One region of the Sphingobium aquiterrae genome, then DNA from elsewhere that is predicted to be linked to it. Evidence: riboswitches for the same ligand, from Rfam matches in the RefSeq annotation. Region 1 holds a riboswitch; each other region holds the start of a gene.
The links. Region 1 has a riboswitch for cobalamin ahead of WFP78_RS12980 (hypothetical protein). Riboswitches for the same ligand answer to the same signal wherever they lie in the genome.
Positions count from the first base shown of each region.

Region 2: another riboswitch for cobalamin. It lies ahead of WFP78_RS10435 (HoxN/HupN/NixA family nickel/cobalt transporter); the one in region 1 lies ahead of WFP78_RS12980 (hypothetical protein).
Region 3: another riboswitch for cobalamin. It lies ahead of WFP78_RS03255 (TonB-dependent receptor plug domain-containing protein); the one in region 1 lies ahead of WFP78_RS12980 (hypothetical protein).

Region 1 covers NZ_JBANFL010000011.1:34,564-42,101, reverse strand. Annotated here, with positions in the region: gene WFP78_RS12985 (TonB-dependent receptor plug domain-containing protein) at 1-1,561, opposite strand, end outside; cobalamin riboswitch at 1,717-1,907, opposite strand; cobalamin riboswitch at 1,977-2,174, shown strand; gene WFP78_RS12980 (hypothetical protein) at 2,391-2,969, shown strand; gene WFP78_RS12975 (cobyrinic acid a,c-diamide synthase CobB) at 3,033-4,331, shown strand; gene WFP78_RS12970 (DUF2189 domain-containing protein) at 4,360-5,145, opposite strand; gene WFP78_RS12965 (Crp/Fnr family transcriptional regulator) at 5,692-6,357, shown strand; gene WFP78_RS12960 (TRAFs-binding domain-containing protein) at 6,334-7,538, opposite strand, start outside.
Region 2 covers NZ_JBANFL010000008.1:100,327-107,864, reverse strand. Annotated here, with positions in the region: gene cobN (cobaltochelatase subunit CobN) at 1-2,202, opposite strand, end outside; gene cobW (cobalamin biosynthesis protein CobW) at 2,202-3,251, opposite strand; gene WFP78_RS10440 (ABC transporter ATP-binding protein) at 3,248-4,045, opposite strand; gene WFP78_RS10435 (HoxN/HupN/NixA family nickel/cobalt transporter) at 4,038-5,093, opposite strand; cobalamin riboswitch at 5,364-5,607, opposite strand; gene WFP78_RS10430 (TonB-dependent hemoglobin/transferrin/lactoferrin family receptor) at 5,814-7,538, shown strand, end outside.
Region 3 covers NZ_JBANFL010000002.1:210,756-218,293, reverse strand. Annotated here, with positions in the region: gene WFP78_RS03280 (TonB-dependent receptor) at 1-253, shown strand, start outside; gene WFP78_RS03275 (quinoprotein relay system zinc metallohydrolase 1) at 342-1,241, opposite strand; gene WFP78_RS03270 (quinoprotein dehydrogenase-associated SoxYZ-like carrier) at 1,337-2,128, opposite strand; gene WFP78_RS03265 (rhodanese-like domain-containing protein) at 2,274-2,825, shown strand; gene WFP78_RS03260 (pseudoazurin) at 2,993-3,445, shown strand; cobalamin riboswitch at 3,603-3,846, shown strand; gene WFP78_RS03255 (TonB-dependent receptor plug domain-containing protein) at 4,032-5,978, shown strand; gene WFP78_RS03250 (ABC transporter substrate-binding protein) at 6,050-6,925, opposite strand; gene WFP78_RS03245 (FecCD family ABC transporter permease) at 6,994-7,538, shown strand, end outside.

The sequences.
Region 1 (7,538 bases):
CGGCAAATTCCAGCCCATGGGCGCGGCTCTTGTTCACATTGGCATAATAGCCGAAACGCGTGGTCGTGGTGCCGGGGACATAGCATATGGCCGGCAGCGCGCCGCTGGTCGGGCAATAGGCGAAGTCGATCAGATTATCGGTCTGCCGTTCGAACCATGTGCCCGAAAGCCGCAGCTTCTCACCCAGCAGCGCCTGTTCGATGCCCGCCTCCCAGCTTTGCGCCTTTTCCGGCTGCAGGTTGGCCGCGCCATAGAGGCTGAACAGCTGATAGAGCGATGGCGCCTTGAACCCTTCGTCATAGCTGGCGCGCAGCACGGTCGCCCCCTTGTTCAGCGACCATGCCGCCCCGGCGCTGAATACCGTGTTTCCGCCGAAGTTGGAATGATGATCCCGCCGCGCGCCGCCGTTCAGCGTCAGCCCGGCAAGAGGCGTCAGGCGCAGCTCGGCATAGAGGCTGTCGATATCGGCGCGCGTCTGCGTCAGTGTATAGGGCAGGGCGTTGTTGGCGGGCGAGCCATTGGTCATCCGCTGCTCCTCGCGCTCCGCGCCGAAGACCATGTCGGCCAGCGGTGAAAGCGTGAAGGTGCCCTGATATTCATAGCGGCGGACCTTGCCCTTCGCATCGAAATTGAGGGCGCGGATCGTGCGGCGCGGATCGTAATTCTCGCGGTCGGTATCGCTCTGCAGGATGGCGATCCGGTTCCTCAGCCGGCCATCCAGCAGCGCCGCGTTGATGCCGGCATAGACGGTCCATTCCTTCGTCAGCCCATAGACGGGGGCGTCGCCGGAGCTGCCGTCGAAATCATTGCGGGCGCTGGCATAATAGCCGCGAAGGTCGACCGAGACCGCCTGCGAGAGGCGCAGCGTGGCGGTGCCATTGCCGGCGTTGCGGCGATAACCGTCCTTTTCCGTTCCGCTGGCGAGCGCGGAAATCCCGTCCGTGGTGAAGGTCGATCCGGACAGGCGCCAGTCCAGCAGGTCGCTATGCCCGCCGACAGCCGCCCGGCCGCTGATCGTCTGGCGCGATCCGGCCTCCATCGCGGCGCTGCCCTCCAGCGCTTTTGTGGGGCGCGCGGTCTGGACATTCACCACGCCGCCGATGGCGTCGCTGCCCCAGAGGATGGATTGCGGCCCGCGCAATATCTCGATCCGCTCGATATCGTCGGTCAGCAGGTTGGAAAAGCTGTAGCCGCCCGCCGTCGATGACGGATCGGCCAGCCGCATCCCGTCGATGACGAACACCGTCTGCCCGGCATCCGCGCCACGGATGCGCAGCGATGTCGTGGTGCCATAGCCGCCGTTGCGGACCATGCTGATGCCCGGTGTCCGCACGAGCGCGTCCGATATGGCGATCGGCTGTGCCTGTTCGATATCCTCGCGGTCGAGCACGGTCACGCTGGACGAGACCCGGTCGCGCTCGACCGGGGTGCGCAGCGCGGTGACGACGATCTGGCTGTTGTCGGCGTCGGCGCCAGCACTGGCTTCCGTATCGGGCGTCTGGGCCAGCGCGGGCGAGGCGATAAGAGCGGAAAGGCAGAAGAAATGTGAAACGGTATGCATTGATTCGGTCCCCCAAAGGCACGGAGCCCCGAACGGGAGACGCGGGAGAATGCACGGGCGCATGCGCACGACATCCGGCCCGCGCTTTCCCGCGCGAGGCAGTCAATGTCGTTGCTCGAGGAAGACCCCGCTCGGCCGGTGCACCCTGCCCGGACGAAGAACGACCGCGTCAGGCAGGTCTCCTGGCTTGCGGGTCGACGCCGTTCCGGACCGCCTTCTCAGAACCCGAAAGTCCCAATGGCATTTGGCCCGATGGCTCACCGCTCACAGTTGCAGGGGCAGCCGGGGTATCGAACCCCGTTCCCTTTGAATCCCCTTTCGGGGAACCTGTCGCGAGGCGGGCAGATACCGTGCGTTGCAGCATTCCGCAAGCCGCGATCATGCCGCACGCTTGCGCAACGACGCCCGCTATCCTATCCCCGGTGGCGCAACGGGTGCCCGAAAGGGCTTAATCGGGAAGTCCGGAACGGCCATCTGGCCAAAGCCGGCACTGCTCCCGCAACTGTCATCGGCGAGCGCTTCGCCACATGCCATTGGGGTCTTGGCCCTGAGAAGGCGGCGAGGGCGCGAGGAACCGAGAAGTCAGGAAACCGGCCGGTTGCCGTCGATCCTTCGCGCGGGCGGGATGTACCGGGCGGACGAGGGCTGAACCCCTTGCGTGACGACATTGTGCGTAACGTTGAAGGGGGGAGCCGCGATGATGCCTCACAGCTGAAGAATGACGCCATGGCCCGGCGCGCGTGGTGTGCAGCCACCATGCCGGCCACGATGCGCTTTCCCCGCCGGCCTTTGCGCCGGCATCGCTGATTCCCTTTCCTGTTCGGAGACCATGATGATGGCCCAACGCACGCGTTTCGACCTTGGCATTTTTGCGCTGCTGGCGCTGGTGATGCTTGCCACCCGCACCCATTCGCTCAGCGCCTATGTCCACCTGCCCGACACCGGCTGGGCGAGCTTTTTCGTCGCCGGATATTATATCCGTTCGCGCATGGCCTTTCCGGCGCTGTTCCTGCTCGCCTTTGCCATCGACCTTGTCGTCATCGGCGCGAGGGGCGGGGCGTCCTTCTGCTTCACCCCGGCCTACTGGATGCTGGTGCCGGCCTATGGCACCATGTGGTGCGCCGGGCGTTTCGCGGCGAAGCGCATGGGGGCGAGCCTTGCCATCCTGCCCGCGATCGTCGTGCTGGCGGTCGGCGCGACATTTGTCGGCCATCTGTTTTCCAGCGGTGGATTCTATGTCCTGAGCGGCCATTTCAAGGACCCGTCGCTGGCCGGGTTCGCGGGGCGCATCATCCGCTATTTCCCCGGATCGCTGCTGTCGACGCTGACATGGACGGGCGTTGCGATCGCCTGTCATGCGGTGGTCGTATTGCTGACGTCCGGCCAGTCATCGGGACAGCGCCGATGAGCGACATGGAGGGCCAGCACCACAAGGCGGTCGTTGATCCGAGGGCCGTGGCGGCATCGATCGATGCGGGGTGACGCCCGATGCCCGGCCTTGCTGGTCGCCGCGCCGGCATCGGGGCAGGGCAAGACGCTTGTCACCGCGGCGCTCGCCCGGCGGCATCGCATGGCCGGGCGGCGGGTGCGCGTGTTCAAATGCGGCCCGGATTTCCTGGACCCGATGATCCTGGAGTGCGCATCGGGGGCGCCCGTCCATCAGCTCGACCTGTTCATGGGGGGTGAGGCCTATTGCCGCGCCCTGCTGCATGAAGCGGCGCGCGACGCCGATGTGATCCTTGTCGAAGGCGTGATGGGGTTGTTCGACGGCCATCCTTCCGCCGCCGACCTAGCGGCGCGCTTCGGCCTGCCGGTGCTGGCGGTGGTCGATGGTTCCGCGATGGCGCAGAGCTTCGGCGCGCTGGTGCATGGCCTTGCCAGCTATCGGGACGATATCGGTGTCAGCGCCGTGCTCGCCAATCGGGTGGCGGGTGCGCGCCATGCCGGGATGCTGCGAGACAGCCTAAGGGGGGATGTCCGCTGGCTGGGCGCATTGTTCCGCGATGGTGGGATCGCACTTCCAGAACGGCATCTGGGGCTCGTCCAGGCGCAGGAAATCGACGATCTCGATGCCCGGATCGAGCGCGCGGCGGCGCTTCTGTCCGCCGATGCGCAATGGCTGCCGCCGCCGGTGTCTTTCGCCGCGCCGGACGATGGGGAGCCGCCGCGCCTGCTGGAGGATGTCAGAATCGCCGTCGCCCGCGACGATGGCTTTGCGTTTCTCTATCCGGCCAATCTCGCCCTGCTGGAAAGGATGGGTGCTCGCCTGCGCTTTTTCTCCCCGATTCGCGATGGGGCGCTGCCGCCCTGCGATGCCCTGTGGCTGCCGGGCGGATATCCCGAGCTTCACCTGCGGGCGCTCGCCGGAAACATCGCGATGATGGAGAGCATTCGCGCGCATCATGCATTGGGCCGGCCGATCCTCGCCGAATGCGGGGGCATGCTGTATTGCGCGCGCACGCTGGCCGATGTCGCGGGGGAGCAGGCGTCCATGCTCGGCCTGCTGGATGCCGGGGCAAGCATGCAGCCGCGCCTGTCCGGGCTGGGCCTGCAGGAGGTGACATTGCCGGAGGGCCATCTGCGGGGGCACAGCTTCCATTATTCCCGGCTCGAAACGGCGGAGCTACCCCTGGCGAGGACGTCAAATCCCAATGGCGGCGTGGGGGAGGCCGTGTACCGGCGGGGTTCGCTCACGGCATCCTATGTGCATTTCTATTTCCCGTCATGCCCCGCTGCCGTGGCGGCGCTGTTCACGGCGCGGCACGCCTGATCGGCATGGAGCTGAATGGTGACTGGCCCTAACGCTCCACGATGCGCGTATAGAGATGCCAGCTGGCATAGCCGAGCACCGGAAGTGCCACCGCCAGCCCGATGAATGCGGGAATGCAGGCCACCGCCAGGATGATCGCGACATACAGCCCCCAGCGGAAGATGACGATCGGATTCTGCACGGTCGCCCGGAACGACGCCTCGACCGCGTCGCTCGCATGCACCGGCCTGTCGACAAGCATCGGGAAGGAAATCACCGAGATGGTCAGGGTGACGATGGCAAAGCACAGGCCGACGGCATTGCCGATGACGATCAGGCGCCAGCCTTCGGGCGTGCCGAACAATTGCGTCAGGAACGCGCCGACATCCGCCGGCGCCAGCGTGCCGAGCGTGGCATCGTAAATGGCGCGGGCCGCCACCATCCATCCGATGGCCATGATGGTCAGCGCCGCCGCCAGCCCCAGGATCTGGACGCGCGAGGTGCCGCGCAGGGGATCGAAGAAATGATTCCATCCGGTCTCCAGCCCTTTTTCGCGGCGCCGGGCCAGTTCGTAGAAGCCGATGGCGATGACCGGCCCCAGCAGCGTGAAGGTGGCCGCCATCGGGAAGATGAGCGGCACCATATGGCGGTTGAGCGCGAACGCCGCGGCGATGAGCGCCACCGCCGGATAGATGATGCCCGCGAAGAGGAAATCGCCCCGAAGCGCGAGAAAATCACGCACGCCCTCCCGGAGCGCCCAATGGAGATCGGCAACGCCAATGCGGCGCAGCTTCAAGGATGACATCGAAGACAGATGCGGTGACGCGGCGACCATAGCGAGTCTCCCAACTGGAGCGTCGCCACATGGCGCGGAAACGCTCTTTCCCTTGTGGTCGCATTTTCGGCCCGAATGCCTGTTTCCCGGCCATTGCCGAAAATGCTCCCGGCAGTTCCGGGCTACGATCAGCCAAGCTGCCGAACGGACATGGCGCGGGTGCAAAAGCGCTATCCGATTGAAGAACGATACGCCTTTCCCATGCCGGATTCCAGCACCGTTGTTTGCGCCGCGATGGATGCTGCCTGTTCCTGCGCTTCACGCGGGAAGCGCTGCCGGGGTCCGTGCGGCAGAAAAGGGGCGGAACGGGCGCGCCATTGCGCCGCATGACTATTTTCAGATGCGTGACGGCGATCACGCGTGCGCCCGTGCGAATCATCTATTCTAGCGGCGCGACCCGAGGAGATCAGACACTCCTGATTTCCTATATCCTGACCCGGCAAGCCTTACCGCTTGCCGGGTCATTTTTTATGCTACGGCCGCATCACGCAGTGAGTTGACAGGACGGGCCGCAAGGGCGCTTTTGGGCCGCTGTCTGAATGATCGGTGGGGGACAAGTTGCAGGAAGCGGAACGGCTGGCCGTGATCAGAACCGTCTTTGCCTGCGACAGCGACAGCGCGGCCGCCCTGGCTGCCGCGATGAAGGATATCCGATTCGCCAACAAGAGCGCGGTCGCCCGGCAGGGTGACATTTCCGGGCAGTGCTGGCTGGTCGTGGAGGGCACGGCCCAGTCCCGCATCATTTCGTCCGACGGCCAGGAAACGCTGCTCGCGGTCTACGGGCCGGGCGAGATCTTCGGCAATTATCCGGAACCCGCGCCGCTTCGCGCGGATATCATCGCCGTGGGTTTCCTCCACCTGCTGACCATCGAATCCGGTGCGTTGATGGCGTTCGCCCGTCGGCATGCGGACATCGGCTGCGGCTTGTCGGCATTGTTCGCGCGGCAACTCGACATCATGTTGGACCGCATGGCGGCCAGGACGACATTGACGGCGACGGGGCGGGTCTATGCCGAGCTTCTGAGGATGGCCGGGCCGTCCGGCCGGATCGCGCCGCCGCCCGTGCTTGCCGCGCTGGCGCTCAACGTCCACACGACCCGGGAAACCACCTCGCGCGCCATCGCGAATCTGGCGCGCCGCGGGATCGTCCGCCGGTCCGAAACGGCGTTGGAAATCCTGTCGCCGCGCCTATTGGCCGATCTTGTCGCCTGACGCGGTGTCGAGGAACAGGCCGTAAATGGCCACGTCGCCGGCGGCGGTGTGGATATCCCCCATGGTCTGGACATGCGCCGAGGGTAGGTGAACCGCCAGCGCCAGGGCCGCGCTTTCGCTGAGGCCGATCGCGCCGCCCAGATCGGCCAAGGCGATCGCGGCGGCGCGATCCGCGCGAAGATCATGCCTGTTCGCCAGTGGCACCGCCCGATAGTCGATCCCCAGCCGGACATCGGGATGGCGCCGGGCGAAAGAACAGGCGACTTCGGCGCAATCGGCCAGCGCATCGAAGCCGAAGATGAGATGATCCTGCTGCTTGCCCAATCGCCGACCCGACAGCCGCCGGCCCGACCCCAATGCCTCCGGCTCCAGCTTGGCGCCGGCGCCCGGCGGCACCGCGAGCAGGGCCATCGGGCGCATATCGGCGGACAGGGCGGATTGGACGTTGCTGCTCCGTTCGACCGTGACCTCGCGTAGCGGAATGCCCACCTGTTTCAGGGCGTCGTCATCGAACGGCGGCGGCGCCTCGTCCAGGGAACGGACGCGCAGGGCAAGGGCAGAGGATTGCAGCCGACGGCCTTCCTTGATGGCCTGGCCCATGGCCGCCTCGCGGGCGACGGCAACCGAGGCGCCGCTCAACGGGTGCCAGTCATCCAGGATGAGCACGGAAGCGGCCTGATCCATCAGCAGGTCGAACCGGGATTGCCATGCCGCCCCGAATGGCGCGATCGACAGTTCGCAGAACAGCTCCGGGGGGCAGGGCAGGACGACATGGACCAGCCCCCCGGCCCGGACGGCCGCCTCGGCGACGAGGATATCCGCGCCGGCGGCAAGGGCGCCGATGGCATAGCTGGGGGCGATGGCCCGCACCTGATCCTCGATGGCGGCCTGTGCCGCCGCGTCATCGGCCGCGATCCCCAATATGCCCTCGAAATGCAGGCATGGCGGCGGGCGATAGGGGGCCAGCCATGTTTCGGCGCCTCCCGTTTCCCGCAGGATCAGGGAGAATTGCCGCAGGGTGGAGGCATGGTCCTCCCATGCCTCGGGCTGGCAGCGGATTGCCGTTCCGAGCGCGGCGTCGGCCTCGGATATCCTGTCGAGCAGCAGCAGGGCTTCCGCCCTGGTGGCATTGAGCCAATAATCCGTTTCCGGCGCATATTGGCCGCCGTCGAGCAGCGCGA
Region 2 (7,538 bases), on a different contig from region 1:
CGCCCGCAGCAGCGATGCCTGCCCCGCGCTGTCGATGCCCCTGGGGCAGCGGGCCAGCGCGATCAGCAGGTCGCGGAGCAGCCCGCCCTCGGGCGAGCGGGTGAAGACATGCAGCCCGTCGCGGATCTGCATTTCCTTGAGTTCGCACAGATAATTGTCGATCGCGGCCAGCGCGTCGTCGTCATCGCCCGATGCGCCGGCATCCTTGTCCAGCCCCTGCGACGCCGCGAGGTCCAGGATGCTTCGGCGCAGCCCGTCCAGCCGGCGCGGGTCCATCCCAGCGGCGAGATAATATTCGTCCACCAGCGCTTCCAGTTCGCGCAGCGGGCCATAGCTTTCCGCGCGGGTCAGCGGCGGCGTCAGATGGTCGACGATGCATGCGCCGATGCGCCGCTTGGCCTGCGTGCCCTCGCCCGGATCGTTGACGATGAAGGGGTAGATTTGCGGGATCGGCCCGGCGCAGATTTCCGGAAAGCAATCGCGCGACAGGGCGATCGCCTTGCCCGGCAGCCATTCCAGATTGCCATGCTTGCCGACATGCACGACGGCCTGCGCCCCGAATGTCCCCGCCAGCCAGAGATGGAAGGCCAGATAGCCATGGGGCGGCGGCAGCGCCGGATCATGATAGCTGGTCTTGGGATCGATATGATAGCCGCGCGCCGGCTGCACCGCGAGGACGACATGGCCGAAGCGGTGGACGGCAAGGCGGAAAGCGCCCCGCCGCACGAAGGGGTCGTCCTCCGGCGCGCCCCAGCGGGCCAGCACCATGTCGCGCGCCGCCTGCGGCAGGGCCGCGAAGGCCGCATGATAATCGGCCAGCGGCAGGGCGATCTCGCCCGGCCGCTGGTCTGACGAACGATCCGGCGAGGCGAGATCGTTGGTGACGCCGCCGGTCATGCATCGCATCAGCGCCGCCCCGTCGCGCGGCGCATCCCCCACCGCATAGCTCGCCTCGGCCAGCGCATCGAGGATGGCCGCCGCGCTCGCCGGCGTGTCCAGCCCCACGCCATTGCCGATCCGCCCGTCGCGATTGGGATAGTTGGCCAGCACCAGCGCGACCCGACGCTGCGCCACCGGGGTGCGCCGCAGCCGCGCCCAGTTGGCGGCGAGCTTCGCCACGAAGGCCACCCGGTCGTCCAGCGCAGTGGGCACGACGATCGCGCATTGCGTCCGCGCGTCGAACCGGGCCGCCGCCTTGAAGGCGACGGCCCGGGAAAAGAGCCGCCCGTCCACCTCCGGCAGGGCGACGTTCATGGCGAGGTCACGCGGGCCAAGGCCGCGCGCGCTGGCCTGCCAGGCGTCCCGCTCGACGCTGGCGAAGCTCGTCTGCAGGATCGGGCAGTCGGGCAGTTCCAATATGCTCGCGCTGCGCCGCTCGCCGGGCGCGGAGGCGGCAAAGGCGGTCGCGTTCAGGATGACGTCCGGCGCCACCTCCCCGGTCAGCGCGCGCAGGACATCGACGGCGAAGGGCTCGCGCAGGGCGCGGACATGGACGGGAAGGACATTCATCCCCTCCGCCTCCAGTCCCGCGATCACCGCGTCGACCGCCTCCAGCGTGCCGGCCATCACCAGCGCGCGGTAGAATGTGAACAGCGCGACCGGCCGCCCCGCGACCCAGCGCGCCTTCACCTGGTCCAGCGTCGGGCGCGGCTCTCCGGCCAGATAGAGGCCGGCGTCCGCAATCGGCACCGGCGCCTGCGGATCGCCCGCGTCCCCACCCGCCAGCCGGGCGGCCAGCCGCAGGAAGCCCGCCGCATTGGCGACACCGCCCTGCCGCAGATAATCGTGCAGCTGTCTGCCCGTCTCCGGCGGCACCGTGGACGCCGCCGTCAATCCGGGGTCGTCGTCATTGCCATCGGGGATCGCGGCAAAGGCGATCCCCTTCTCGCGCGCCACGGCGGCGATTTCGTCGATGCCATAGGGCCAGTAGGATTTGCCGCCCAGCAGCACGACGCACACGAAGCGCGCCTTCGCGATCACCTTTTCGACATAGAGGTCGACCGAATAGGGATGGCGTAGCTGCAACAGGTTGGCGAGCCGCAGCTCCACCCCTTCCAGTCCGGGCAGGGCCGCCGCCCGGGCAAAACAGGCAAGGCTGCTGTCGGCGGTGGTGAGGATGACGATGTCGCCCGGCGTCTGGCCAAGGTCGATCGCCTCCTCTCCGCTGGAAACGGTGCCGGGCGTGGCGGCCAGCAGGTGCATCAGGCGGCCTGCGCCCCGGCCGCGGCCTGCAGCGCCATTGCGATTCCCGCGCGATCCAGCCCCTTCTGCCCGATGACCACCAGCCGGGAGGCCCGCGCCTCGCCCGGCAACCATGCCCGGTCGAAATGATGCTGGATGCGCGGCCCGACCGTCTGGATCAGCAGCCGCGCGGGCCGCCCGGCGACCGCCACGAAGCCCTTGATGCGCAGGATGCCATGGGCGGCGATGACATCGCCAAGCGGCCCCAGCAGCCCGTCGATCGCCTCGACTTCGCCCAGGTCGAGCACGAAACTGTCGAAATCGTCATGGTCATGCTCTTCGCCCTCGGCGTCATGATGCGACGGGCGGCTGTCCAGATCGTCCTCCGCGCCGGCATCCAGGCCCAGGAACAGCGCCGGGTCCACCCGGCCATGGGCGCTGCGGACGATGGCGACGCCGGGCCGCACGCGCGCGGCCAGACCCTGCTCCAGCGCGTCCAGCAGCTGCGGATCGACAAGGTCGGTCTTGCCCAGCAGCACCAGGTCGGCACAGGCGAGCTGATCCTCGAACAGTTCCTCGATCGGGCTGTCATGGTCCAGCGTCGGGTCCGCCGCGCGCGCGGCGGCCAGCGCCGCCTCGTCGCTGGCGAAGCGGCCGGCGGCAAGCGCATCCGCGTCGACCAGCGCGATCACGCCATCCACGGTCGCGCGCGTGCGGATCGCGGGCCATTGGAACGCCTTGAGCAGCGGCTTGGGCAATGCCAGGCCGGATGTCTCGATGATGATCCGGTCCGGCGGCAGGGGCCGGTCCAACAGGCGCTGCATGGTGGGCAGGAAATCATCGGCGACGGTGCAGCAGATGCAGCCATTGGCCAGTTCCACGATGTCCTCTTCCGCGCAGGCTTCATCGCCACAGCCCTTCACCAGATCGCCGTCGATGCCGACATCGCCGAACTCGTTGATGATGAGCGCAAGGCGGCGTCCGCCCGCATTTTCCAGCAGATGGCGGATCAGCGTGGTCTTGCCGGCGCCCAGAAAGCCGGTGATGACGGTTGCAGGCACCTTGCTCATGCGAAAATTCCTTCGGACAGGGGGATGGGGTCGAGAAAAGAGATAGCGTCCGCCTCGACCCGCACCGGCAGGTCGAACAGGCGGGACAGCGTGTCGGCGCACAGCACCGTGTCGGCCGGGCCAGCCGCGAGGATGCGGCCGCCGCGCATGGCGACCACCGCATCGGCAAAGCGCCGCACCAGCGTCAGGTCATGGATCGCCACGACGATGACGGCCCCCAGTCCGGCGCGGGCGCGCAGGCGGTGCATGCAGGCCATGGCGTGCAGGGGGTCGAGCCCCGCCGTCGGCTCGTCCGCGATCAGGATTCGTGGATCGGCGACCAGCGCCCGGGCCAGCATGGCGCGGGCCAGCTCGCCCCCCGACAGCGCGGTCGCGGGCCGGTCACGCAGGGCCAGCAGGTCGCATTCGGCGAGCACGCGGTCGACAGCCTCCCGCATGGCCGGCGAAAGCAGGCCGAAGGACGGGAGCGAGGGCGTGAGGCCGATCGCCACCAGCCGCTCGACGCTGATCGGCCAGCTCACCGCCGCACGCTGCGGCAGATAGGCGCGCTGCAACGCCAACATGCGCGGATCGATGTCGGCCATCGGCCTGTCGCCCAGCCGCACCATGCCCGATACCGGCTTCAGCACCCCGGCGGCCGCTTCGATCAGGCTGCTCTTGCCCGCGCCATTGGGGCCGATGACGGCGGTCAGCCGGCCCGGCGCGAACAGCGTGCTGGCATCGCTGACCGCAACCGTGCGCCCGCGCCGGACGGTAACGCCCTCCAGCGTCAGCGACAGGTCGCGCTCAGGCACGACCGGCCACCTCGATCTCGTCAAAGCCCTTCCAGCGGTAGATCGCCCAGCTGATGATCCAGCACACAGCGAACAGGCCGATGATCGCGAAGCCCAGGCTGTTGAAATGCGTGCCCAGATTCGCCGCCAGCGACCAGATGCCGCCGGAAAGGCCCAGCTTCTCGCCCAGCAGCGCGGCGGTTTCGATGCCCCCGATCATGATGGCGACGATGGCCGACACCAGCGTGATGGTGATGTTATAGTAGAGCTTGCGGATGGGTTTCACGAACGCCCATTGATAGGCGCCCATCATCATCGCGCCGTCCGCCGTATCGACCAGCGCCATGCCCGCCGCGAAGAGCAGCGGGAAGATCAGGGCCGTGCCGATCGAAAGCCCGTTCGCCGCCTGCCCCGCCGAAAGGCCGAGGATCGCGACCTCCGTCGCCGTGTCGAAGCCGAGGCCGAACAGGAAACCCAGCGGCGCCATATGCCAGCTGCGCGTCACCAGCCGGAACAGCGGCCGGAACAGGCGGGACAGGACACCGCGATTGCCCAGCAGCAGGTCCAGATCGTCCTCGCCATAGGGCTTGCCGGCGCGCACCTCGTTGAAGGTGCGCCAGACCGATCGCAGGATGAGAAGGTTCATGCCCGCAATCGCGAACAGGAAGGTCGCGGAGATGGCCGTGGCGATGACGCCGCCGACCGCGCCCACCGCCTCGATCCGGCTGACCGCGCTCGCCGCGAGCGCGATCGTGACCGCCGCGATCAGCACGATGGCGCTGTGCCCCAGCGCGAACCAGAAGCCGACCGTCAGCGGCCGCTGGCCATCCTGCATCAGCTTGCGCGTCACATTGTCGATCGCCGCGATATGATCGGCATCGACGGCATGGCGCAGGCCAAGGCTCCAGGCGAGCAGCGCCGTGCCGAGCATCACGGTGTTGCCGGGGAACAGCGCGAACGCCCACAGCCACAGCGCGACATTGGCGGCGATGAGCCCGCCGAACATGCCGATCATCCGCCGTCGCAGCGGCCTTTGCGGGGAAGACGGGGAAATCTGGGGCACGGTCATGCCGGGGCCTGCGGCGAAACGGGGCGGGGCTTGCGGCGATCGTGCGCGCGCGTTCGTGGGGCGGCGGCCGCCGTCGCCGGAAAACAGGCGATATTCATGGGTATTTCCCCGTCGGTGTCAGCGAAACCGGACGGGAGCCTCCGCGCGAACGGCCGGCATGCACTGCCGAACGGACACCCTGCAGCGCCCGGCACGCATGCCGGTGCGGCTCCCGCCGCACAAGCGTCGCTCAGACGGAGTACCGTGCCACGGCCATCCCCTGGACCAGGCAAGAGCGACCAGACGCCGGCAGGTCTCCTGGCTCACGGGTCATCGCACGATGCATGGCCTTCCCAGGCCCCGCATGACTTAGCGTCCGGCCCAGTGGCTGACCCCCCGATGATCCCGGAAGGTCGATATGCATCGCGCTCACCGCTTACAGTTGCAGGGACAGCTGCGGAATAGGATGCCAAGGCATCCGTACCGCATTCCCATTTTAAGCCCCTTTCGGGGCACCGGCGCGATCTTCGAAGGGCGGCTCATGCCGTCCTTCAACGCGGGGCATAGAGGCGCCTTGCCGAAAAGTGAAGATAAAAGCACGTCCGGCACGCCGCGCCCATCGGACGCTCATCGAACCGGGCGGTTCGTCGCGGTCCTCCTTTTGCACTTCATGTTGACGGAGGGCCTTCCCTGCCGATAAACAGCACATGAGAATCATTATCAATATTAAAGGGGGCTTCATTGGCCGTTTCCAAGCCGGATGCGCGGCGTCCGCAGCACATGATCCTGTCAGCGTCGATCCCGGCGCTGGCCGCCACCCTTGCCCTGGCCCCCGGCCTGGCGCGGGCGCAGGATGGCGACCCGCTTGTTACCTTCGACCAGCGCAACGCGATCACCGTGACCGCTACGCGCCTGCCGCAGGCCGTGATCGACGTGCCCGCGACGGTCTCGGTCATTTCGGATCGGCAGATCGCCGACCAGATGGTGTCCGACATCAAGGACCTCGTGCGGTTCGAGCCCGGCGTCAGCGTCCGGCGGGCGCCCACGCGCTTCGGGGCGGCGAGCGGCACGACAGGCCGGGACGGCAATGCCGGCTTCAACATCCGCGGCCTTGAAGGCAATCGCGTGCTGATCCAGGTCGACGGCGTGCGCGTGCCCGATGGTTTCGACTTCGGCGCGCAGTCGGCGGGACGCGGCGACTATGTCGATGTCGGCCTCATCAAGTCCGTCGAAATCCTGCGCGGCCCCGCTTCCGCGCTTTACGGCAGCGACGGCCTGGCCGGCGCGGTCAGCTTCGTCACCAGCGACCCCGAGGATTTCCTGCGCAAGGACCGCAATGTCGCGGGCCTCGTCCGCGCGGCCTATGATTCGGCGGACGACCAGTTTTCCGAGACCGCCATTCTGGCCGGGCGAAGCGGGGCATGGTCGGCTCTGGTCGCCTATACCCGCCGGGACGGGCATGAATTCGACAACAAGGGGACGAACGACGCGCCCAATGCCAACCGGACCACGCCCAATCCGCAGGACAGCCGCTCCAATGCCGTGCTGGGCAAGATCGTCTGGAACCCCGGCGAGGCGCATCGCGTCCGGCTGACCTTCGATCATCTGGACGACGACATGCGCACCAATGTGCTCAGCGGCATCGCCGCCGCGGCGACGAGCGCCACCAGCGTCATCGGCCTTACGGCGCACGACAAGACCCGCCGCGATCGCGTCAGCCTCGACTGGCGGTATCGCGGCACGGGCGCGATCGACGAGGCGCAACTGTCGCTCTGGTATCAGGATGGCGAGAACCGCCAGTTCAGCGCCGAGGACCGCAACACCGCCGCCGACCGCACCCGGCTCAACACCTTCGAGAACCGCGTCATCGGGGCCAGCGCCGAACTGCGGAGCGACCTGCGCACCGGCGCCATCGCCCACCGCGTCGTCTATGGCGGGGACATCAGCGTCACGCGGCAGAAGGGGCTGCGCGACGGCACCACGCCGACGCCTCCCGACACCTTCCCGACCCGCGCCTTCCCGATCACCGACTTCACGCTCGCCGGCGCCTATCTGGGCGACGAGATCGCGCTGGCGGACGGCATGTTCACCCTCTATCCGGTGCTGCGCTTCGACCATTACAAGCTCGATCCGAAGGACGATCCGCTGCTGCCGGTGTTCGATACGGCGGGCCAGAACGGATCGCGCCTCTCCCCCAAGATCGGCGGGGTCGTGAAACTGGGCGGCGTCAACCTGTTCGCCAACTATGCGCGCGGCTTCAAGGCGCCCTCCCCCACGCAGGTCAACCAGTTCTTCCAGAACCTCGCCCAGGGCTACACCTCGCTGCCCAATCCGAACCTGAAGCCGGAAACGAGCGAAACCTATGAAGGCGGCCTGCGCTTCGCCGAAGGGCTGGTGAGCGGCGGCGTGACCGGCTTTACCGGGCGCTATCGCAACTTCATCAGCCAGGAAGTGGTCGGCGGCGGG
Region 3 (7,538 bases), on a different contig from region 1:
CGACGAAGGCAATGATACGCCGCGCCTGCCCGGCTATCTGCTGGTCAATGTGCGCGGGGGCTTCGATATCCTGCCCGGCGTCACCCTGTTCGGCGAGCTGCGCAACGCCTTCAACCGGAAATTCGCGACCTTCGGCACCTTCTCCGACGTGGGCGAGATCGACCTGGCGGAGGCGCCGGACGCATCGAACCCGCGCGCTTATGGCCCGGCGGCCCCCCGACGCTGGTATGCAGGCGTGAAGGCGCGTTTCTGATCCTCTTGCGGCGCGGCCGGGGGCAGCGACCCGGCCGCGCCGCCCTTTTGCAAAATGTTCAGGGCTGAAATGTTCAGGGCCAGAATATTCAGGGCCGATCGACGCGCGGCAGCAGCCGGTCTTCCAGCCCCGGATAAAGGTGGGAAACGCTGCGCTGCAGCTCATAACGCGCCGCTGCCATATGCGCGAAGCGATCGGGGATCGGCAGGTTCCCCGCCTCCACCATGTCGAGCCCGGAACGGACCGCTTCGCTCAGCGTCGCTTCCAGCCAGTCGATCCAGTCCAGCGTCTGCGCGATCGCCTGCCCGCCGTCGGGATCGAACGGCCCATGCCCCGGAATGGCGCCCCGATGCGGCAATGCCCTGAGCGTGGCAAGGCTCGTGCGCCATGCCTCCAGATTGGCGGTCGGCGTGCTGGGCGCGCGATCATGGAACAAAAGGTCGCCGCCGATCAGCAGGCCGGTGCGCTCATCCAGCAACGCCAGGTCGGCCGCGCTGTGGCCGGAAAGCGCCAGCAGCTTCAGCCGCCGTCCGCCGAAATCCTCGCCGTCGCTCTCGATCCGCCGGCCCGGCAGCACCAGGTCCGTGCCGCGCATCCAGTCGTTCAGCATGCGGTACATGGCATCGGAAAAACCGCGCCCGTCGCGGCCGATATCCGCGATGGTGCCGGGCAGCGCCGCGACGATCGCCGGATCGAACGCGGCAATGCCAAGCCCATGATCGGGGTGGAGATGCGTCACATAGACGCGGATCACCGGCTTCCCCGTCAACGCTTCCGCCACGCCTCTGAGCGCGCGGGCATAGCGGACGGACGGCCCGCAATCGCACAGCAGCGTGCCGGCGGGCGTGTCGATGATCGCGATGTTCGCAATGGCGCCGCCATTGGCCGGCAGGATCGGTTCATCCGCGCCATGGACCATCCAGATGCCATCGGCGACCTTGACCGGGGCAATGCTGTATTCCTGCGCGGCCAGCACCCTGCCGGGCATGGCGACGGCGGCGAACGCCGCCGCGATGCCGCCGCCCAGCAGCGTCCGTCGTGTGGGCACTGGCCGTCGCGTGGGCAGCGGGCGGCGCGTCGGCATCAGCGCTGCGCCGCCAGCAGGCCGGGCGACTGCTTCGCCACGCCGATCACGGCATGATAGTCCCGCCCATTGGTGTCGCGCGCATCGACCGTCAGGCTCTCCCCCGCCGCCGCGTCCAGCATCAGCGTGAGCGCCGGGTCCTCCGCCACCGCAGCCCAGATCTCCATGTCGCCCAGCGTCCTGCCCGCCGCATTGGCCACGCGCAGGGTTTCGAGATGATAGGTGGCGATATTGTCGACCAGCCCCGTATCCATCGGATGACGAAAGCTGACGCGCAGGCGGCTTTGCGTTTCGCCCACCGGCCATGCCTCGCCCCTGATCTCCCCCAGATGCTGCGCCCAGTCGCCCTTGACCCGGCTGACCGGCGGGGTCGAGCAACCGCCGCCCGCCGCATCCACCCAGCCGCCCGACACCAGCCATGCGCCGCTCCTGAGCTGCACCGCGCCGCGCACCGGCGTGCGCTGGTCCAGCTTGATCCGGGTCGCGACATAGGGCGCCGCCGCCACGGGGCGGTAATCTATCGCGATGGGAATGGGGTTGAGGTCGACCAGCAGCACGATGCGCTTCACATCGGCGATGCCGCGCGCGTCGATGGCGACGGGAAAGCTGCGCTGGTTCTCCGCAATCTCGGGATAGAGCACCCGCACGCGCGGATCGAACCGCACCGGATCGTCGCCGAAGAGCGTGCGGGCATGGGCCTGCCACATCGGCGATCCCAGCGGATCGGCCGGATAAGGGGCGCCCGCACGCGCGGGCATGGCACCGCCCAGTACCGCGACCATGGCGATCATCCATGCAAGGCGTTGGCCTTTTGCCACATCCTTCTCCCTATTGCCGGGTCTACACCGGCGCAGGATCGGCTACCATAGGACCTTGGCATAGGACCTTGGCATAGGACCTTGGGCCGAAGCATCGGCCAGCAGGGAGGGGGACAGGATGCGGGCATGGGCATGGATCGCAGCGACACTGCTGTCGCTGTGCGCGGCAACGGCGGGGCAGGCGCAGGATGGCGAACCGCTGTTCGACCCGGACGGCTATCGCATCGCCCATTATCGCGCGCCCGTCATCCGCCCGCCCGACGGCGTCGGCCGCATCGCGCCGAACGCCGCCGCCATGCTGCGGCCGGACAGGGACGCGTTGTTCATCGATGTCACCCCGGCCGAAGGCGGCCACCGCGAGGCGGACGGACGCTGGCGGCTGGCGCGCGCCCGCGCCACCATCCCCGGCGCCCACTGGTTTCCCGAAGCCGGCCGCGGCGTGCCCGCGCCGGACATCGCGACATGGTTTGCCAAAGGCATCGCCCGCCTGTCGCGCGGGCGGCGAGACCGGATGATCGTCACCTTCTGCCTTGCCGATTGCTGGATGAGCTGGAACGCGGCGAAGCGGCTGCGCGCCATGGGCTATAGCCGGGTCTGGTGGATGGCCGAGGGATCGGACGGATGGGCCGACCTGGGCCTTGCGCTGACGCCCGCGATACCCGAACGCTGAATCGCCGCCCGCCTCTATCCGCCTTGCACCAAAGGACAATTGCCGCCTTCCGGCAGTTCTTTCATCCCTCCAGCAGCCATAGGCATGGCCGGATGTCCATGTCGCCGCCCAAGAGAATATCGTAACGAAAAATGTCGTAACCAGGAATCGAATCGGGAGAGAAGACCATGTTTCGTCGTTCGGCTGCCCTTGCTGCCCCCATCCTCGCCATCGCCTTTTCCCTGGCTGCCACCCCGGCGCTGGCCAAGGACATCGTCGTCCACATGAAGAACCAGGGCCCAGAGGGCGCGATGGTGTTCGAACCGTCTTTCATCAAGGCCGCGGTCGGCGACCGGATCGTCTTCAACCCCACCAATCCCAGCCATAATGCAGAGACCATTCCCACCATGCTGCCCGCCGGCGCCACGCCGATGAAGGGCGCGATGAACAAGGAAGCGTCGATGGTCGTCACCAAGCCCGGCCTCTACGGCATCAAGTGCATGCCGCATTATTCCATGGGCATGGTGGCGCTGGTCCAGGTCGGCAAGCCGACCCCGGCGGACATCGCAGCGGCCAAGGCCGTGAAGCTGGCGCCCTTCGCCGCCAAGCGGATGACGGCCTATCTCGCCAAGGTCAAATAGGCACTCAAAGCTCAAACAAGCGCCCACCCATCGCAGCGCTGAAATCGCCGCAGGTCCGCATCCCCCCGATGCGGGCCTGCTTCCGTTTGGCGGGCACGGGATTGGCAGCGCCCGTCCTTTGCCCTATGGCCCGCCGCGGGCAGCGGGTTTCACCCGTTTCCCGACTGATCGCGCCGGTGCCCCTGCCAAGGGGCCTAAGAGGGAATGCGGTGCGGGTGGCTTGCCATCCAAATCCGCGGCTGTCCCTGCAACTGTAAGCGGCGAGCGCGATGCACTTGTCCTGCGCCCCTTCGGGGATGACGGGCGACCACTGGGCCGGCGCCGATGCGCGCCGGCATGGGAAGGTGTGCATCGTGCCGTGACCCGCGAGCCAGGAGACCTGCCGGCGCTTGGTCGCTCTTGCCTGGGTCCAGGGGATGGTCGAGGCACGGTGTTCTCCGTCTGAGCGACGAACGATGCGGTGGAGGCCGCATCGGCGCAACGCCGGCGGCGACAAGGTGCCCGTCCGCCCGCAACGCGCCGACCGTTCGCTCAAGGCAAACGGCACGCCTCCGCCTTTCATGCTCAGGCGCCGGGGGCAATGACGATGAAGAGCCTTTTCCTTTCCACCTGCGCGCTGGCCGCGATCACAGCGATGCCGCTCCATGCGCAGACCCGGCCCGTTCCGGGCGACCTCGACACGGCGGATGGCGCAGCCATCGTCGTCACCGCATCGCGCTCCGGCGAGGGCGTGCCCGTCGACCGGCTCGGCGCGTCCGTGACGGTGCTGGACAGCGCGACGCTGGACCAGCGCCAGACCCGCATCGTCTCCGACATCCTGCGCGATGTGCCGGGCGTCGCGGTCAACCGCGTCGGCGGCATCGGCAACCTGACGCAGGTGCGCATCCGCGGCACGGAGGGCAATCACGTCCTCGTGCTGATCGACGGCATCGAGGTGGCGGACCCCTATCAGGGCGAATATGATTTCGGCACGCTGATCGCCGATCCGCAGGCGCGCATAGAGGTGCTGCGCGGCCAGCAATCCTCGCTCTATGGGTCGGATGCGATCGGTGGCGTTATCCATTATATGACGCTTACGGGCACGGAAGCACCCGGCTACAGCCTGCGCGCGGAGGGCGGCTCCCTCGGCACCTTCAGCGGCGGCGCGCGCGCGGCGGGCGTATCGGGCACGCTCGATTATGCGCTGTCGGCCTCCTATTATCATACGGACGGCTATGCGACGGCGCGCGGCGGCCAGCGCGATACCGGGTCGGACAATATCGGCGCCAGCGGCAAGCTCATCTGGACGCCCACCGACAGCTTCAAGCTGACCGGCGTCGCCCGCTATAGCTATACCGACGCGGACAACAACAATACGGACATCGACACGAGCAGCCCGACCTTCGGCTATGTCATCGACAGCCCCGGCGTCCATGTGAAGAACCGCGCCTTTTACGGCCTGCTGAGCGGCGAGTTCACCGCGCTCGACGGGCGCTGGGTCAGCACCCTGTCGGGCCAGATCGCCGACACGAAGCGCACCGGTTACTCCCCCTTCGGCATCGATTATGGCGACAAGGGCCAGCGGCTGAAGGGCTCCTTCACCAGCAGCCTGAAGCTGGGCGACGAAGCTCTGTCCCACAGGCTGACCGCCGCCGTCGACGTGGAGCGCGAGCAGTTCCAGAACAGCGTCGCCTCCCCCTTCTCCTTCGGCGGCAAGCGGCATACCGACAATGTCGGGCTGGTCGGCCAATATGAGCTGAACGCCGGCGACGCGCTGGCGCTGGGCGCCTCTGTCCGCCATGATTTCAACAACCGCTTCGCCGATACGACGACATGGCGGGTGCAGGGCAGCTATCGCTTCGAAACCGGCACGCGCATCCGCGCCGCCTATGGCACGGGCGTCAAGAACCCCGGCTATTTCGAACTCTTCAGCTATGATGCGGGCCGCTATATCGGCAACCCGAACCTGAAGCCGGAAAAGTCCGAAGGCTGGGAAGCGGGCATCGAGCAGAGCCTGGGCGATGGCGCGGCGACCATCGGCGCCACCTGGTTCGACAGCCGGCTGAAGGATGAGATCTACACCACCTACCCCGCACCGGATTTCGTGGCGACGCCAGGCAACCGCACGACGACATCGAAGCAGCATGGGCTGGAGGTCTTCGCCAGCGCGCGGCCCATCAGGCAACTGCGCCTCGACGCAGCCTACACCTATCTCAAGGCCCGCGAGGATGGCGTTGTCGAGGTGCGGCGGCCCGGGCATGTGGCGAGCTTCAACGCGACCGTGTTCAGCACCGACGAGCGCTTTTCGGGCACGCTCACCCTGCGCTACAACGGCCGGCAGCAGGACGATGCCTATATCGATCCCAGCTATGTGCCGGTCAGGATGGCGCTGAAGGATTATGCGCTGGTGAACATCAACGCCGAATATAAGCTGCGGCCCGGCGTCGCGATCTATGGCCGGGTCGAGAACCTGACCGATGAGCGCTATGAAGAGGTGTTCAGCTATGTCTCCGCCGGCCGCGCGGCCTATGGCGGCGTGAAGGTCGGCTTCTGATGCGGACCGGCGGCGGGGGACGGAGCGGCGTGCGGCGCCCGGCCGGTGCCCCGCCGCGCGTCCTCATGCGCTCAGCGATTTGGGCGGCGTATCGCGCGCAGCTGATCGGTGAGGGTGCGAGCGGCGCGGACATAGGCCGGGCCGCCGCACACCGTCCACGCCTCCGGCACGCGCAGGCGGGGAATGTCCTTCAGGATCGGGTGGTGCAGCATCTCCGTCCCCTGATCGGCCACGCGGTCGGTCGCGCTCTCGACGACCAGATAGTCGGGGCGGGCCGCGATCATCTCTTCCAGCGACAGTTGCGACAACGGCGGCTTGCCCAGCCTGCCCGCCAGATTGATCAGGCCCACCCGCGTCATCAGGTCATCGACCAGCGTACCCGTGCCGGTCATATAGCCGCGCCGCTGATAATAGGCCGCGACCTTGCCGCCGCCGACCCTTGGCAGCGCCGCCAATTCGCGATCCATCCGGGCGATCATCGCCTCGCCCCGCTCGGGATGGCCCACCGCCTTCGCCACGATGCGGATCTGGCGCACGATGGCCGGGTAATCATTGGCGCTGTCCAGCTCCAGCACAGGATAGTCGCGGTCCGCAATCGCCCCGCCCAGCCCACGCCGGGCGATGAAGCCGATCACCAGATCGGGGTCGATCGCCAGCACCTCCTCGGCCGACTGACGCATGATATGGATGCCCCGCGTCTTGCCCGCGGCGGCGGACATTTCCGGATCGGGCGCATTGCGGGTGACGCCGGCGATCTGCCCGGGATCGGCCAGTTCCAGCAGATATTGATCGGCGCACAGGTTGACCGAGACGATGCGCTGCGGCCGCACCGGCGCCTTCCCGCGCCCCGGCAGAGCAGCCGCAAGCGCCATGCCCCCGGCCAGCAGCAACGCGCCGGACAGGGCGAGACGGGCAAGAGGTCTGGCAAAGGGGCGGGCATGGCGCATATGGGCACCGTCCTTAACCGACATAGCGGATCAGGCAAGCCCGCCTCGGGCCATGGGGGCATGCGGCCATGACCGCCCCCCGGAACGGCCCGCGCCTGTGCCCGCCACGGCGACCCACGCTGATCTTCGCGCTCGCCGCGCTGCTGGTCCTGAGCGGCCTTGCTTCCCTCGCCTTTGGCGCGGTGCCGATCGCGCCCGGCCGGCTGATCGCCGCGCTCGCCGGCCATGGCGATGCGACCGCGACCGCCATCCTGTTCGACCTGCGGGTGCCGCGCACCATCCTGGGCCTTGCGGTCGGCGCGATCCTGGGTCTCTCCGGCGCGGCGCTGCAGGGCTATCTGCGCAATCCGCTTGCCGAACCTTCCGTGCTGGGCGCGGCCAATGCCTCTTCTCTGGGCGCGGTGATCGCGCTCTATTTCGGGCTGGCGGCGCTGCATCCGCTGGTCCTGCCCGCCATGGCCATCGCCGGCGGGCTGGTCGCGCTCATCCTGCTGTTCACGCTGGGCGGCGGCGAGACGGAAAGCCCGCTGACGCTGATCCTCGCCGGCATCGCCATCGCCATGCTTTCGGGCGCGGGGATCAGCCTGGCGCTCAACCTGTCGCCCAATCCCTT